Linked DNA regions of Roseibium sp. Sym1. The protein of the gene in region 2 interacts with the protein of the main gene of each other region in a pairwise test. Links are inferred from orthologs where the notes say so. Each region holds a gene or a part of one and is shown on either strand. Other genes may lie near its edges.

The links.
Region 1: the proteins of yegS (region 2) and gltA interact in binary tests that used the Escherichia coli proteins (3 or more experiments, as listed by UniProt). The link is inferred for Roseibium sp. Sym1 from one-to-one orthologs.

What each region holds. Positions count from the first base shown.
Region 1 is NZ_CP114786.1:4,773,079-4,780,170, forward strand. The notes cover bases 2,654-5,441. They hold gltA (citrate synthase), read right to left. Parts: upstream 4,800-5,441; coding sequence 3,507-4,799; downstream 2,654-3,506. Other genes in these bases: O6760_RS21830 (methyl-accepting chemotaxis protein), read right to left, coding at 2,654-3,095; gltX (glutamate--tRNA ligase), read right to left, coding at 5,036-5,441. Outside these bases: lpxB (lipid-A-disaccharide synthase), read left to right, coding at 1-559; more of O6760_RS21830, read right to left, coding at 669-2,653; more of gltX, read right to left, coding at 5,442-6,460; O6760_RS21845 (ComEC/Rec2 family competence protein), read left to right, coding at 6,594-7,092.
Region 2 is NZ_CP114786.1:1,318,939-1,325,994, forward strand. The notes cover bases 1,887-4,638. They hold yegS (lipid kinase YegS), read right to left. Parts: upstream 3,841-4,638; coding sequence 2,932-3,840; downstream 1,887-2,931. Other genes in these bases: O6760_RS05985 (NAD-dependent epimerase/dehydratase family protein), read left to right, coding at 1,887-2,122; O6760_RS05990 (cephalosporin hydroxylase family protein), read left to right, coding at 2,119-2,910; gcvA (transcriptional regulator GcvA), read right to left, coding at 3,957-4,638. Outside these bases: O6760_RS05975 (methyltransferase domain-containing protein), read left to right, coding at 1-752; O6760_RS05980 (acyltransferase), read left to right, coding at 801-1,292; more of O6760_RS05985, read left to right, coding at 1,289-1,886; more of gcvA, read right to left, coding at 4,639-4,880; O6760_RS06005 (acyl-CoA dehydrogenase), read left to right, coding at 5,043-6,260; O6760_RS06010 (NAD(P)/FAD-dependent oxidoreductase), read left to right, coding at 6,343-7,056. UniProt on the Escherichia coli protein: In vitro phosphorylates phosphatidylglycerol but not diacylglycerol; the in vivo substrate is unknown.

The DNA.
Region 1 (7,092 bases), 3.5 Mb from region 2 along the record:
GGTCTTTGGGGAGACAATCGCTCTGGTCTGCCGGAGCCTGCCGGACGTGAAGGTCGTTCTGCCGGCGGTGACGCACCTGGAGGATAGGATTCGACAAGATGTTGCGACATGGCGGGTGAAGCCTGAGATCGTGACCGGGCAGGACGCCAAGAGACGCGCCTTCCGGCAGGCCCACGCTGCGCTCGCGGCGTCCGGAACCGTGTCGCTGGAACTGGCACTCTCCGGTGTGCCGATGGTGGTTGCCTACAAGGTCGACTGGTTTTTCCGGCGTCTCAAGGATCTGAACCGGATATTCAAATTCGCCAGCGTTGACTCCTTCGTCCTGCCGAACATCATTCTGGGCAGCAAGGCAATTCCGGAGTTCCTTGACGACCAGGTGAAGCCCGAAGTTCTTTCGGATCACCTCGTGAGGCTGCTTTCGGCCGGACCGGAACGGGATCGGCAGATGGCGGAACTCACACGACTCGACAGCGTGATGCAGTTGCCCGACGGCTACAGCCAGCGGGGGGCCGCGGCAGACGTGGTGCTTCGAGCCATGAAATTCGCACAGGCCGGATAGCCCTCAGGTTCACGAGATGGTGGCCGGACGAGGGGATACTTCTTCATTTCAAAAAGGATTCCCCCGGACGGGATCGGTCCGGGGGCACGCTGACCGGCGCCAGGTTGCGCTAAGCGTTGGCGACTTTGTCGAGGAACAGGTTGACTTCCTGTTTGAGCGTGTCGGTCTTCTGGGACACCTCGCTCGACGCCCCCAGGACAAGATTTGCGTTCTGGCTGGTCTGCGCGACGGCCTGCGAGAGGTCCGACATGTTGGTCTTGACCGACCCGGTGCCTTCGGCCGCCCGTTGAACATTGACCGAAATCTCGTTGGTCGCGGCGCCCTGCTGCTCGACGGCGGCGGCGATGGTCGAGGTGTATTCGTTGACCTCGTCCATGGTCCGGGTGATCGCCTCGATCGCGGTCACGGCGTCCTTCGTGGCCCCCTGTATTTCGGAAATCTGGGAAGAAATCTCTTCCGTTGCCCTTGAGGTCTGGGTGGCCAGTTCCTTCACTTCGGCCGCGACAACCGCGAATCCCTTGCCGGCTTCACCTGCACGGGCCGCCTCGATGGTTGCGTTTAGCGCCAGAAGATTTGTCTGTTCGGCGATTGCCTGGATAAGGCTGACGACTTCACCGATCTTGGTGGCGGCGGTGGACAGGCCCTGAACCTTTTCGTTGGTGACCTGGGTTCCTTCCGTGGCGCGGTCCACCACCTGGGTGGTCTGGTTGACCTGGCGGGAGATTTCCGCGATCGATGCGGCCAGTTCCTCCGCGGCGCTTGCAACTGTCTGGACATTCCGGGTGGCTTCGTCCGTCACGCCGTAGGTGCTTTCCGCGAGGCTGGAATTCTGACTTGCTATCGTGCTGAGATCCTGCGCGGTGCCGTCCAGCGTATGGGCGGTTTCCGCCACCGAGCCGAGCACCTCTGTGGCCTTTTCACGAAACTCGGATATCAGGGATTCGACCCTTGACTGGCGTTCAGCCCGCATCTGCTGTTCCTGCTCCGTTTCGGACTGCAGCCGGATGCGTTCGACCGCATTGTCGCGGAACACCTGCAAGGTTCGGCTCATGTCGCCGACTTCATCGCCACGATCGGTTCCGTCAATCACGACATCCGTGTTGCCCTCAGCAAGGCGCGACATGGTTTCGGTGGTTCTGCGCAGCGGACGGGTGACGGCGAAATTCAGGGCGACGGCCATGCCGACACCCGCAAGCACGGCTGCGAGAAGCGCCAGGGTGATCACGCCAAGGGCGCTGGCGCTCGACGCCTGGGCGGCCGCGCCCTGATCCGCCGAGATTTTGGAAATCTGTGCCTGGACCGTCTGGGACAGGTCCTTCATGGTTTCGATCTGGTCACCCAGCTGAAACTGGTTGGAGGCCAGTTCGGAGAAGCTTGCCGCGAACGAGTCGATCGAAGACTTGACCGGCGGGACCTGGTCCGCAATAGCCGGAAAATCCTTGGCGCTTTTTTCCAGGCGGCTGGCAAGCTTGTTCAACCCGTCTATGCCCTCTGCGACGGAGGCCTTGGTCGTTTCGTCCGGAGTCAGCATGAAGTAGAATGCGGAAGCCTTGACGGCATTGGCGTCCGCTTCGATCTGCATGACCGTGTCCGCGGCGCTGTCGACGACATAAAAGCGCTGGTTGATCTCGTCCGCCTGGGCGTAGACATTGTCGATAGCGACATTTGCCTGGGAGCGGATTTCCTTCACGCTTGTTACGATTACGTCAAAACCGGCCTTGCCCGCATCCGTGAGGTCGAAGATCTCGATGTAATCCTTGGTCTGGGACAGCTTGTCGAGCGTCTGTTCGAGTTCGGCGGTCTTGGCCGCGAGCTGTGAGAACTTGCCGGGGTCGACGCCTTCAAAGCTGTTTGCCGCCATCTGTTTGGCGGACGGGACCAGGGCCGCGACACGCTTCTTGATGTCCGCCAGTTGTTTTGCGTTGTTTGCGGCCGCGTTGAAGAGGTTTTGCAGCGTCAGGGCTTCTTCCTGGAAGCCGGCAGCGGCCTGACCGACCTTGTTGGCGAGGACCAGCGTCTTGCGGGCATTGGTTTCGTCCTGGCTGACCCCGTCCCGGGCCATCAGGGATTTGCCGAGGATCTGGGAAGCGGCTTGCTCCAGGTTCCGGACAGCGGTTTCAAGCTGTGCCTTTTTCTCCGACTGGGTCTGGGTGAACCCGACCACCTTCTCGAAAGCTTTGCGGAAATCGCTCACCGCCGACGAAGCTTCGGTAACGGCGACCCTGGCCCCTGAATCCGCTTTGAGCTGGGTTTCGAGCACACCCAGTTCCTCGCGCAACGTGCTGATATCGACGATGGCGGCATCGGCAGCCTGCAAGTCCTGGGTGGACAGGAAATCCTCCCGCTTGCTAGCCAGGTTCTGCAGCTGGGCGATGGTGGAGGTTGACTGTTTGGCAATTTCCATCCGTTCCGACAGCGTCATGACGCTGTAGGCGCCAACACCACCGACAATTCCGGTGAGCGCGACGACCGCTGCAAAGCTGCCTCCGACCTTGACGCCAAGCTTCATGTCAGACGCAAATTTCAGGAAATTCATATTAGCCCCTCAAGATCCCGAGCGCGTTTCGCGCGAACTTGTTGCAACGTATGCTATGGGGAGAGTCCTTATTATTTGTAAAAGAGTGATAAATATTAGAATGTAAAAGTAAAAAAATATATTTGGTGCAAATAATACGCAAAAGTAGTTGTTAAACTAAAAAAATAGTAGAGAGGCGCGCAGGTTGATGGACGTTTTCCTCTCGTTCAGTTTTGCTGCCGAGAGACTTTGCCGAAGTCTTATTCGCCGATAACTGGGTCCCGAATACTCTGTTCGCGAATGCGCCGATCGCCGGAAATTCATTTCTTGAGTTCCGGTCTGTTCCGTTAGGGCAAAATGACAACGCCCCCGGAAAACCGGGGGCGTTCTGAAACATTCCAATTCGTCCCGCCGTCGCCACGGCGGCCGTGATCAGCGGCGCTGATCGATCGGCGTGTAGTCGCGCAGCTTTGCTCCTGTATAAAGCTGACGCGGGCGGCCGATACGCTGGGACGGATCTTCCACCATTTCCTTCCACTGCGCGATCCAGCCAACGGTGCGGGCCAGTGCGAAGAGAACGGTGAACATGGTGGTCGGGAAGCCGAGGGCCCGAAGCGTGATACCCGAATAGAAATCGATGTTCGGATAGAGCTTCTTATCGACGAAATATTCGTCGTTGAGCGCGATCTTCTCCAGCTCCATGGCAACGTCCAGAAGCGGATCGTCCTTGATGCCGAGCTCGCCAAGAACCTCGTGTGTGGTCTTCTGCATGATGCGGGCACGCGGGTCGTAATTCTTGTAGACCCGGTGGCCGAAGCCCATCAGACGGAACGGATCGTTCTTGTCCTTCGCGCGGGCGACAAATTCCGGAATCCGGTCGACGGAGCCAATTTCCGACAGCATGTTGAGCGCGGCTTCGTTCGCCCCGCCATGGGCCGGGCCCCAGAGGCAGGCAATGCCGGCGGCAATGCAGGCAAACGGATTCGCGCCCGAGGAGCCGGCAAGGCGGACGGTCGAAGTCGACGCGTTCTGTTCATGGTCGGCATGCAGGATGAAGATGCGGTCCATGGCACGGGCCAGGACAGGATTCACCTTGTATTCTTCGCAAGGGACGGCGAAACACATGTGCAGGAAGTTGGCGGCATAGCCGAGATCGTTGCGCGGATACACGAACGGCTGTCCGACATGGTACTTGTAGGCCATGGCGGCAATTGTCGGCATCTTGGCGATCATGCGCAGCGAGGCAACCATGCGCTGATGCGGATCCGTGATATCGGTGCTGTCGTGATAGAAGGCGGACAGGGCACCGACGGTGCCGACCATGACGGCCATCGGGTGCGCGTCGCGGCGGAAACCGGAGAAGAACCGGTTCATCTGCTCGTGGATCATCGTGTGATAGGTGACCCGACTGACGAAATCGTCCTTCTGCGCCTTGGTCGGCAACTCACCGTACAGAAGCAGGTAGCAGGATTCCAGAAAGTCGCCGTGATCGGCGAGCTGTTCGATCGGATATCCGCGATACAGGAGCGTGCCTTCGTCACCGTCGATATAGGTGATCTTGGATTCGCACGATGCGGTTGAGGTGAAACCAGGGTCGTAGGTGAACATGCCCGTGTCCTTGTACAAGGACGAGATGTTCACGACAGACGGTCCGATGGATCCGTCAAGTACGTCGAAATCGTGGGCGTTGCCACCGACGTTGAGCTTGGCGTTGTTGTCGGCCATTCAGAAACCCCTCTGCGTTAACCGGGTGCACCGTCCTTGTTTCTACCCCTTCGGGAAAGGGGTCCGTTTCCGGTTGTCGGACGGCACGGGAGACATTTTCGCGTCTTGCGTAGCCCATTTACCGCACTGCCGCAAGCTGGCCGATATAACGCTTTGGTCAAAGAAGGTTTTCGTCGGCTTCGGGGCTGCCCGATGCAGGCAAAAGTGCGCAACGGGCAGCGGTTTGCGTGAGGCGGTCAGGCGGCCTGATCCTTGATCCGGGCCAGGGATTCCTCGCGTCCGAGTGCGATCAGCACATCATAGATGCCGGGAGAAGTACCGCGGCCGGTCAAGGCGGCGCGAAGCGGCTGGGCGACCTTGCCGAGCTTCAGTTCCTTTTGCTCCGCATAAGCCTTTACAGCCGTTTCAAGCGGTTCTGCCACCCAGTCGGAGATGCCGGACAACACGCCGTGAAGGTCGCCAAGGATGGCCCTGGCGTCATCGTCCAGGATCTTCTGGGCCTTCTCGTCCGTATCGAGCGGCCGCTGGCGCCACAGATAGGAAGCGCTCTCGGTAAGTTCCACCAGGGTCTTGGCGCGCTCCTTCAGGCCGGGCAGCGCAGCGAGGGCCACCTGCTCGTTGGCAGGGGTGGTCATCCAGCTAAGCACCGCTTCACCGTTGTCGGCGTGGGCGAGGTAGATCTTCCAGTGATCCAGCAGCTCCGCGTCATCCGTCGCGCGCATGTAGTGACCGTTGAGGTTTTCCAGCTTCTTGAAGTCAAAGCGCGCGGCGGACTGGCCGACGGCATCCATGCCGAACCACTTGATCATGTCTTCAAGGGAAATGATTTCCTCGTCGCCATGACTCCAGCCGAGACGCGCGAGATAGTTGCGCATCGCCTGCGGCAGGTAACCCATGGCCCGGTAGGTTTCTGCTCCGGTGGCCCCGTGGCGCTTGGACAGTTTCGCACCGTCCGGACCGTGGATCAGCGGAATATGCGCCATGGCCGGAACGTCCCAGCCGAGGGCCTTGAAGATCAGGGTCTGCCGGGCGGCGTTGGTGAGGTGATCGACACCCCGGATGATATGCGTGACGCCCATGTCGTGGTCGTCGACGACCACTGCGAGCATGTAGGTCGGTGTGCCGTCGGACCGCATCAGCACGAAGTCGTCGAGATCCTTGTTCGGGATTACCACGCGGCCCTGGACCATGTCATCAACCACGGTCTCGCCTTCCTGGGGCGCCTTGATGCGGATGACCGGATCGACGCCGGCAGGTGCCTGCGAGGCATCCTTGTCCCGCCATGTGCCGTCATAGCGCGGCGGTTTGCCTTCGGCACGGGCCTTCTCGCGCATGGCGTCGAGTTCTTCCGGCGTGGAGTAGCAGCGGTAGGCGGTGCCGTCGGCGAGCATCTGGTCGACAACTTCCTTGTGCCGGTCGACCCGTGCGAATTGCGAGATCGGGTCACCGTCCCAGTCGAGACCGAGCCAGGTCAGGCCGTCCAGGATGGCGTCGACCGCTTCCTGTGTCGAGCGGGCCCGGTCCGTGTCCTCGATACGCAGCAACATCTTGCCGCCGAAGTGCTTTGAAAAGAGCCAGTTGAACAGGGCGGTGCGGGCGCCGCCAATGTGCAGGAAACCGGTCGGGGACGGAGCGAAACGCGTGACGATGTCTTGTGCCATGGTGCTTTTTGAAAGTCTCTGTCAGAATGGCGGCGCTGAAAGCGCCTGATTGGTGGCGCGGTCTTAGCACAGGCATCGGCGCGGCTAAATAGGCTGCGCGCCCGATTCTCGTGCGCGGCAATGAGGAGAAGTGTTGGCAGCGGGGGCATATCCTTCGACCGACAATGACAACCGTCCGGAAACGGTTACCCTCGAGGCACAAAATTCCGAAATAGCCCACGAGTTTTCCTCCAGGCCGATGAAGCGCTCCGTGTCGCTGGCCGGCCTGCTGTTAAAGCGCTCCGCCGCCCTGTCGTCGGCATCTGCGGACGAGGACCGGTTCCGGGACGAGCAGGGCCTGTTGTGGTGCGCCTTCGCCTTTGCCGCGGGGATTGCGGTCTATGTCATTCTGCCGGTGGAGCCGTCATGGATCGCCTTGGCACTTGTCCTGTGCGGAACGGTGCTGGGCGCGCTTGCCGCATTTCGCCGACAGGGAGCCGCCGGGTGGCAGGTCCTGCTCCTGCTTGCCTTCCTGTGCGGATGCGCTGCCGGGGCCATGCGGACGGCAGGTGTTGATGCGCCCAGGCTGGCCGAGCCCATGAATGCCGAGCTGACCGGGCAGGTGCTGGAGTGGCAGGGCGGTCCGAAACAAG
Region 2 (7,056 bases):
CCGATCTCATCATCGGCAACAACGTCTATGCCCACGTGCCGGACATCAACGACTTCACCCGCGGCCTGGCGCGCCTTCTGAAGCCCGAGGGCGTGATCACGCTTGAATTCCCGCATCTCATGAGGCTGGTCGAGTTCTGCCAGTTCGACACCGTCTACCACGAGCACTTTTCCTATCTGTCGCTCGGCACCGTGGCGCGAATCTTCGAAGCCGCCGGGCTCCGGATCTTCGATGTGGAGGAACTTCCCACGCATGGAGGCAGCCTTCGGGTCTACGGGTGCCGGAAGGACAGCGGCCACGCGGAAACCGGCGCGGTGTCCGGTTTGCGCGCCGAGGAACAACGACGGGGCATGGAGACCACCGGCTATTATGCCGACTTCCAGCACCGCGCCGAGGACGTGAAAAACCGGTTCGTGTCGTTTCTTCTGGAGGCCAGGCAGGCAGGCAAGTCCGTTGCCGGCTACGGCGCGGCGGCCAAGGGCAACACCCTGTTGAACTTCGCGGGCATTCGTCCGGACCTGCTGCCGTTCGTCTGCGACGCGGCACCGGCAAAACAGGACAAGTTCCTGCCCGGCAGCCACATTCCGGTGCTCCCGCCGCAGGTGCTTCAGGACCGCAGGCCGGATTACCTGATCATCCTGCCCTGGAACATTGCCGAGGAAGTCCGCCAGCAGAATGCCGGACTTGCCGCGCAGGGCACGCAATTCGTAACCTTCATCCCCGAAACCCGTATCCTGGGCGGCGCCGCCTGATCGCGCGACGTCCCGAAGCCAGCGAATGAAAGCCGACACCGAGCTGCCATGACCCTTGAGATCGATCCCACGGCGCGCGTTTCCAGGCTCGCCGACATCGAAGACAGCGTGCGGGGCACCGTCATCCGCATCGGCGCGCGCTCGGTCGTCGACAGCTTCGTCAAGATCAAGCCGGCGGGCGGGAGCGGCGATGTCGTTATCGGCGAGAATGTCACGCTCAATTCCGGCTGCGTCATCTATACCGGCCACGGCCTGACCATCGGCGACAACGTGGCCATCGCGGCCAACTGCACCTTCGCGCCGGTCAATCACGCCTTCGAGGACCGCAACCGGCTCATTGTCGAGCAGGGGTTCCAGCCGAGCCGCGGCGGCATCAGGATCGGTGACGACGTCTGGATTGGCGCCAACTGCGTTTTCCTTGACGGTGCCGTGGTCAACACCGGCTGCGTCATCGCCGCCGGCACCGTGGTGAAGGGCGAGGTTCCGGCCTATTCGGTCGTCGCGGGCAATCCCATGCGCCTGATCGGAACGCGGACATGAAGGCGACGGTGCTTGGCGCAAGCGGCTTTATCGGCCGCAATCTCGTCCGCCATCTGCAGAGCGCGGGCTATGAGGTTGCAACCCCCGGACGTCATGAGATCGAGAACCTCGGCGGGCCCCTCGGCAGGGTGTTCTATTGCATCGGCATGACGGGCAATTTCCGGGATCGGCCGCTCGGCACCGTCGACGTTCATGCGGGCCTGCCCGGACGATTGCTGGAGCAGACCGATTTCGAGTCCTTCGTGTATTTCTCCAGCACGCGGATCTATGCGCAGGCCGCAGGCAGTAACGAAACGTCGGAAACGGCCCCGATCGCGGTCACCCCGTCGGCTGACACCACCTACGACCTCTCCAAGATGCTGGGCGAAGCGCTGTGCCTGTCTCACGAACAGGCGGGCGTCAAGGTGATCCGGCTGTCGAATGTCTACGGTCCCGACCAGGGCACGGCCACCTTTCTGGGGTCGCTGCTGGAGGACCTTGCCGGCACCGGACAGACGACCATCCGCGAAGCCCCCGGCTCCTCGAAGGACTATGTCGCCGTGGACGATGTCGTCCAGCTGGCGGAACGGATCGCGCGGACCGGCCGCCACCGGACCTACAATGTTGCCAGCGGCCAGCCGGTCAGCCATGAAGAAATCGCGGAGGCCGTCAGGAATGAGGGCCTTTCCTGTACATTCACGCCCGGCGGTGTCCGCAGGGCCTTTCCTCAAATCAACATCGAACGCATCCGGACCGAGTTCGGCTTTTCACCGCGTTCTCTCCTGAAGGACCTGCCGGCGCTGTTGCGCGCGGCCGGCGGCAACGCCGCCAAATCGAGAGTAGACTCATGAGCAAAGACACCGACCCGATCCGGGAATTCGAGATCGAAAGACAACAGCGCATCGCCGGCTATGCCGGGGAGGCCGGATGGCAGGCGCAGTCCCGTGGCTGGATGAAGACCGCATTCGACCAGAAATACATGTACAACTTCGCCTGGGGCGGCCGGCCGATCATCCAGCTTCCGACCGACATGGCCGTGTTTCAGGAAATCGTCTGGGCGACCAGGCCGGACCTGATCATCGAGACCGGCATCGCCCATGGCGGCTCCCTGATCATGAGCGCCTCCCTCTTGGCCATGCTCGACTATTGCGATGCCGTGGAAAGCGGCGGCGTCGTCGATCCGAAAACGGCCAAGAGACGCGTTCTCGGACTTGATATCGACATCCGGGCCCACAACCGGACGGCAATGGAAGCCCACCCGATGTCGGCCAAGATCGACATGTTCGAGGGGTCCTCGGTCGAGGACGGCATGATCCGGCGGGTTCACGACTACGCCAGGGACTATGAGCGTGTTCTGGTCTGCCTCGACAGCAACCACACCCACGAGCATGTGCTGGCCGAGCTGAACGCCTATGCCGGCCTGGCCACGCCGGGCAGCTATTGCCTTGTCTTCGACACCGTTATCGAGGATCTGCCGGAAGACACGTTCCCGGACCGGCCGTGGGCGCCGGGCAACAATGCCAAGACGGCCGTGCACGAATTCCTGAGATCCCATCCGGAGTTCGAGATCGACCAGGAGATCAACAACAAGCTCCTGATTTCGGCTGCGCCGGACGGCTGGCTGAAGCGGACCGGTTGACCATTTCCTCGTCGAAACCCCTCAACGCCTGAGGGCGATCCGGTGATGCCGGATCGCCACCTTCCAGGACGTTCCGGTCATGGGTTCGCCGTCCAGATTGAACTGCACGGGTTCCGACGTCTCGATGGTGATGTTGCGGGACCTTTTTTCAACGAACCCGCCATTGAGGCCCTCGACACCGCGTTCCATGAGCGCGGAGAACAGATCGATGACCTTTCCCGAGTCCGGGAAGGGCACGATCGTCAGGTCGAGAAGGCCGTCGTCAAGTTCCGCCCTTGGACATAGCCGGATGCCGCCACCCGCCCGCCGGCCGTTGCCGATGGCGAGTGCCAGGAAGGGGCCTTCCCAGGAGAAGTCTTCCGTCTCCACCCGGGCCTCGCAGGCGGCAAGCTCCGAAAACCGGTGCAGGCCCGTGAAAAGATAGGCCGCGCCGCCGAGCACCTTCTTGAGATTGGGGTCGGTCTGCGCCGTCACCTGCGTTCCGAATCCGCCCGTGGCCATGTTTACGAACACCCGGCCATTGACCTCGCCGACATCCGTGGGCCTTGCCGACGCGCGCGTGGCAAACCGCAGGCAGGCGGGAATGTCATTGGGATCAAGCTGGAGGTGGCGGGCAAAATCATTTGCAGTGCCGAGCGGCAGCACGGCGAAGGAAAACGGCGGCCGCTCATCACCGGATATCTGTTGAAGAGCCGCGTCGACCACCTCGTGCAGAGTGCCGTCGCCACCCCCGCTGACCACCGTGTCGATGGGGCTGTCGGCGTGGTCGTGCAGCGCTTCTGTCACCAACCGGGCCACGTCCCCGGCCTCGTAGGTCACCCGCACCGAAACGTCATGGCCCATGTCACGGACCGCGTCGACCGCGGCGCGCACGTCGGTCCGGCCGGCGGACTTGCCGTTGAGGATCAGGCGCAGATGCTGTTTCTTCAAAGTCGTGTCCCCTGGTTCAGCGGAGTTCCCGTTGGATGTAGATGGACATCGGGAGCCCCTTTCGGAAGGGCCGGCAGGTCCCGGCGTTGTAGTGCACGATACATGCGCCTGGCCGTTCAGCCCGGCAGCATGGTTTCACGGCGCGTGCGGGCGGTCCGCGCTTCCTCCATCAACCACTTGCGGAAAGCGGACACCACCGGCCGCATGGTGCGTCCTTCCGGGTAAACGAAGTAATAGGCGGTCTGTTGCGCCAGGGACAGGTCGAACAGGCGCACCAGCCGTCCGGAGGCCAGCTCCTCCTCGATGAAAAACCGCGGGATCAAGGCCGCGCCCGCATGGTGGATCGCGGCCTCCGAGATCATCACGAACTGCTCGAACCGCGCTCCCTGGAAGGCGGCGTCGGTCTCCACGCCCGCCAGATCGAACCATTGCCGCCACGCCAGCGGCCTTGTCGCGAGCTGCAGGCGCGGCACGCGGGCAAGATCCGACGGCTTGCGGATCTCGTGGCGGTCACGAAAGGCGCGGGAGGCGACGGGAACGACCTCTTCGTCGAACAGGCGCTCGGCAATTGCGCCGGCCCAGACGGGGTCTCCGTGGTGAATGGCACCGTCAAACGGCTCCTCGTCGAAGTCGAAGGGCTGCAGGCGCACGCTCAGGTTCAGGCCGGCGTCCGGATAACGGCGATCGAATTCAGCGAGCCGCGGTGCCAGCCAACGCGTGCCGAAGGTGGGCAGCACCGCCAGGTTCAGGACATCGGCACTGCCCGCGTAGGACATGACCTGGCGTGTGGCCGCCGTCATCTGCTCCAGAGCGCCGCGAATGTCATGCAGGTAAAGACGCCCGGCGTCGGTCAGGACGATGCGCTGGCGCACACGGCGGAACAGTTCCACCCCGAGCCTGTCCTCCAGGTGGCGCACCTGCTTGGAAACAGCTCCTTGCGTGAGGTGCAGCTCTTCCGCTGCGCGGGTGAAACTCAGGTGCCGGGCGGCGCACTCGAAAGCGATCAGCGTATCGGCCGGCGGAACAAAGGCGCGTCGCATCGACTTTCATCCAGTTCATTCCATTTCGTCATGAATGATGGATGAGGTTTCGCTTTTCTGCAAACAAAATTGCGACAAGACTAGAAGAAACAGAATGACCTGCGGCAGCCAAGCGCCGCAATCCAACGGCCTGGATCCAGGAAGGCCTCGGGAGACACGATCATGAACGCACCGGCAACCATCAAGTCCGCACCCTCGGGCGGCGGCACGTTCGACTGGCAGGATCCGTTCCATCTGCGCGACCAGCTCGGCGAAGACGAACAGCTCATCCAGGACACCGCCCGCGCCTATGCGCAGGACAAGCTGCTGCCGCGCGTGATCGAGGCCTATCGCGAGGAAAAGACCGACCGCTCGATCTTCAACGAGATGGGTGAGCTTGGCCTGCTCGGCGTTACCTTGCCGGAAGAATACGGTTGCGCCGGAGCCTCCTATGTCTCCTACGGCGTGGTTGCCCGCGAGATCGAACGCGTCGACAGCGGCTACCGCTCGATGATGAGCGTGCAGTCCTCGCTGGTCATGTATCCGATCTATGCCTATGGCTCGGAGGAACAGCGCCAGAAATACCTGCCGAAACTGGCCTCCGGCGAATATGTCGGCTGCTTCGGCCTGACCGAGCCCGATGCGGGCTCGGACCCTGCCGGCATGCGCACCCGGGCGGAAAAGATCGACGGCGGCTACAAGCTGACCGGTTCGAAGATGTGGATCTCCAATTCGCCGATCGCGGATGTCTTCGTGGTCTGGGCGAAGTCGGAAGCCCATGACGGCGCCATTCGCGGCTTCGTGCTCGACAAGGGCATGAAGGGCCTGTCCGCGCCAAAGGTCGGCGGCAAGCTGTCCCTGCGCGCCTCCATCACCGGCGAGATCGTCATGGACGGGGTCGAGGTCGGCGAAGACGCGCTGCTGCCGAATGTCTCCGGCCTGAAGGGCCCGTTCGGCTGTCTCAACCGCGCCCGCTACGGCATTGCCTGGGGCTCCATGGGCGCAGCCGAGGACTGCTGGACCCGCGCCCGCCAGTACGGCCTCGACCGGGAACAGTTCGGGCGCCCGCTGGCCCAGACCCAGCTGTTCCAGAAGAAACTGGCCGACATGCAGACGGAAATCACGCTTGGCCTTCAGGCCGCGCTCCGGGTCGGCCAGCTGTTTGATGCCGGCAAGGTCGCCCCGGAAATGATCTCCCTGATCAAGCGCAACAACTGCGGCAAGGCCCTGGACATTGCCCGCCAGGCCCGTGACATGCATGGCGGCAACGGCATCCAGGAGGAATACCACGTCATGCGCCACGCCCAGAACCTGGAAACGGTCAACACCTATGAAGGCACGCATGACGTTCACGCGCTGATCCTCGGCCGTGCCCAGACCGGTCTGCAGGCGTTTTTCTGATCCGATACTGAAGGTGTTTGATGCGGGCGGGCTGACCGCCCGCATCTGATTCAAGGTTCCGTTGCCAGAGCAGGAAGGCCTCATGTCGGACAGGACTGCGGATGTCGTCATCATCGGGGGAGCCGTCATGGGGTCCGCGGTTGCCTGCCACCTGTCCATGCGGGACGATTTCGACGGCCGCATCGTTGTCGTCGAGGCGGACCCGGCCTACGAGATCTGTGCCTCCGCCCGGTCCGCCGCGTCCATCCGGCAGCAGTTCTCAAGCTCGGTCAATATCGAGATATCGCTCTACGGCATCCGCTTCCTGAGAGAGATCGGCGCCGAACTGGCGGTCGACACCGACCGCCCCGCGATCGACCTGCACGAAGGCGGCTACCTCTTCCTGGCAACACCCGACAAGCTGGACATTCTCCGGGAGAACCACCGGCTGCAGCAGCAGCTCGGCGCGGATATCGGCTTTCTGGACGCCGCCGCGCTGAAGGCGAAATTTCCCTGGCTGGAGGTTTCCGATCTCGCCGCCGGCTGCCACGGCCTGACGGGCGAGGGCTGGTTCGACGGCTATGGCCTGATGCAAGCCTTCCGCAGGAAAGCCCGCTCGCTCGGCGTCGACTATCTGCCGGCGCATGCTTCCCTCGACAGGCAAGGCGGCGCCTGGCAGGTTCGACTGTCGAGCGGAGACACATTGTCCGCGCCGGTCGTCGTCAATTGCGCCGGTGCCTCCGGCGGTCCGGAGCTCTGCCGCCAGGCCGGGCTGGATCTGCCGATCGTCCCGAAAAAACGCTGCGTCTTCACGTTT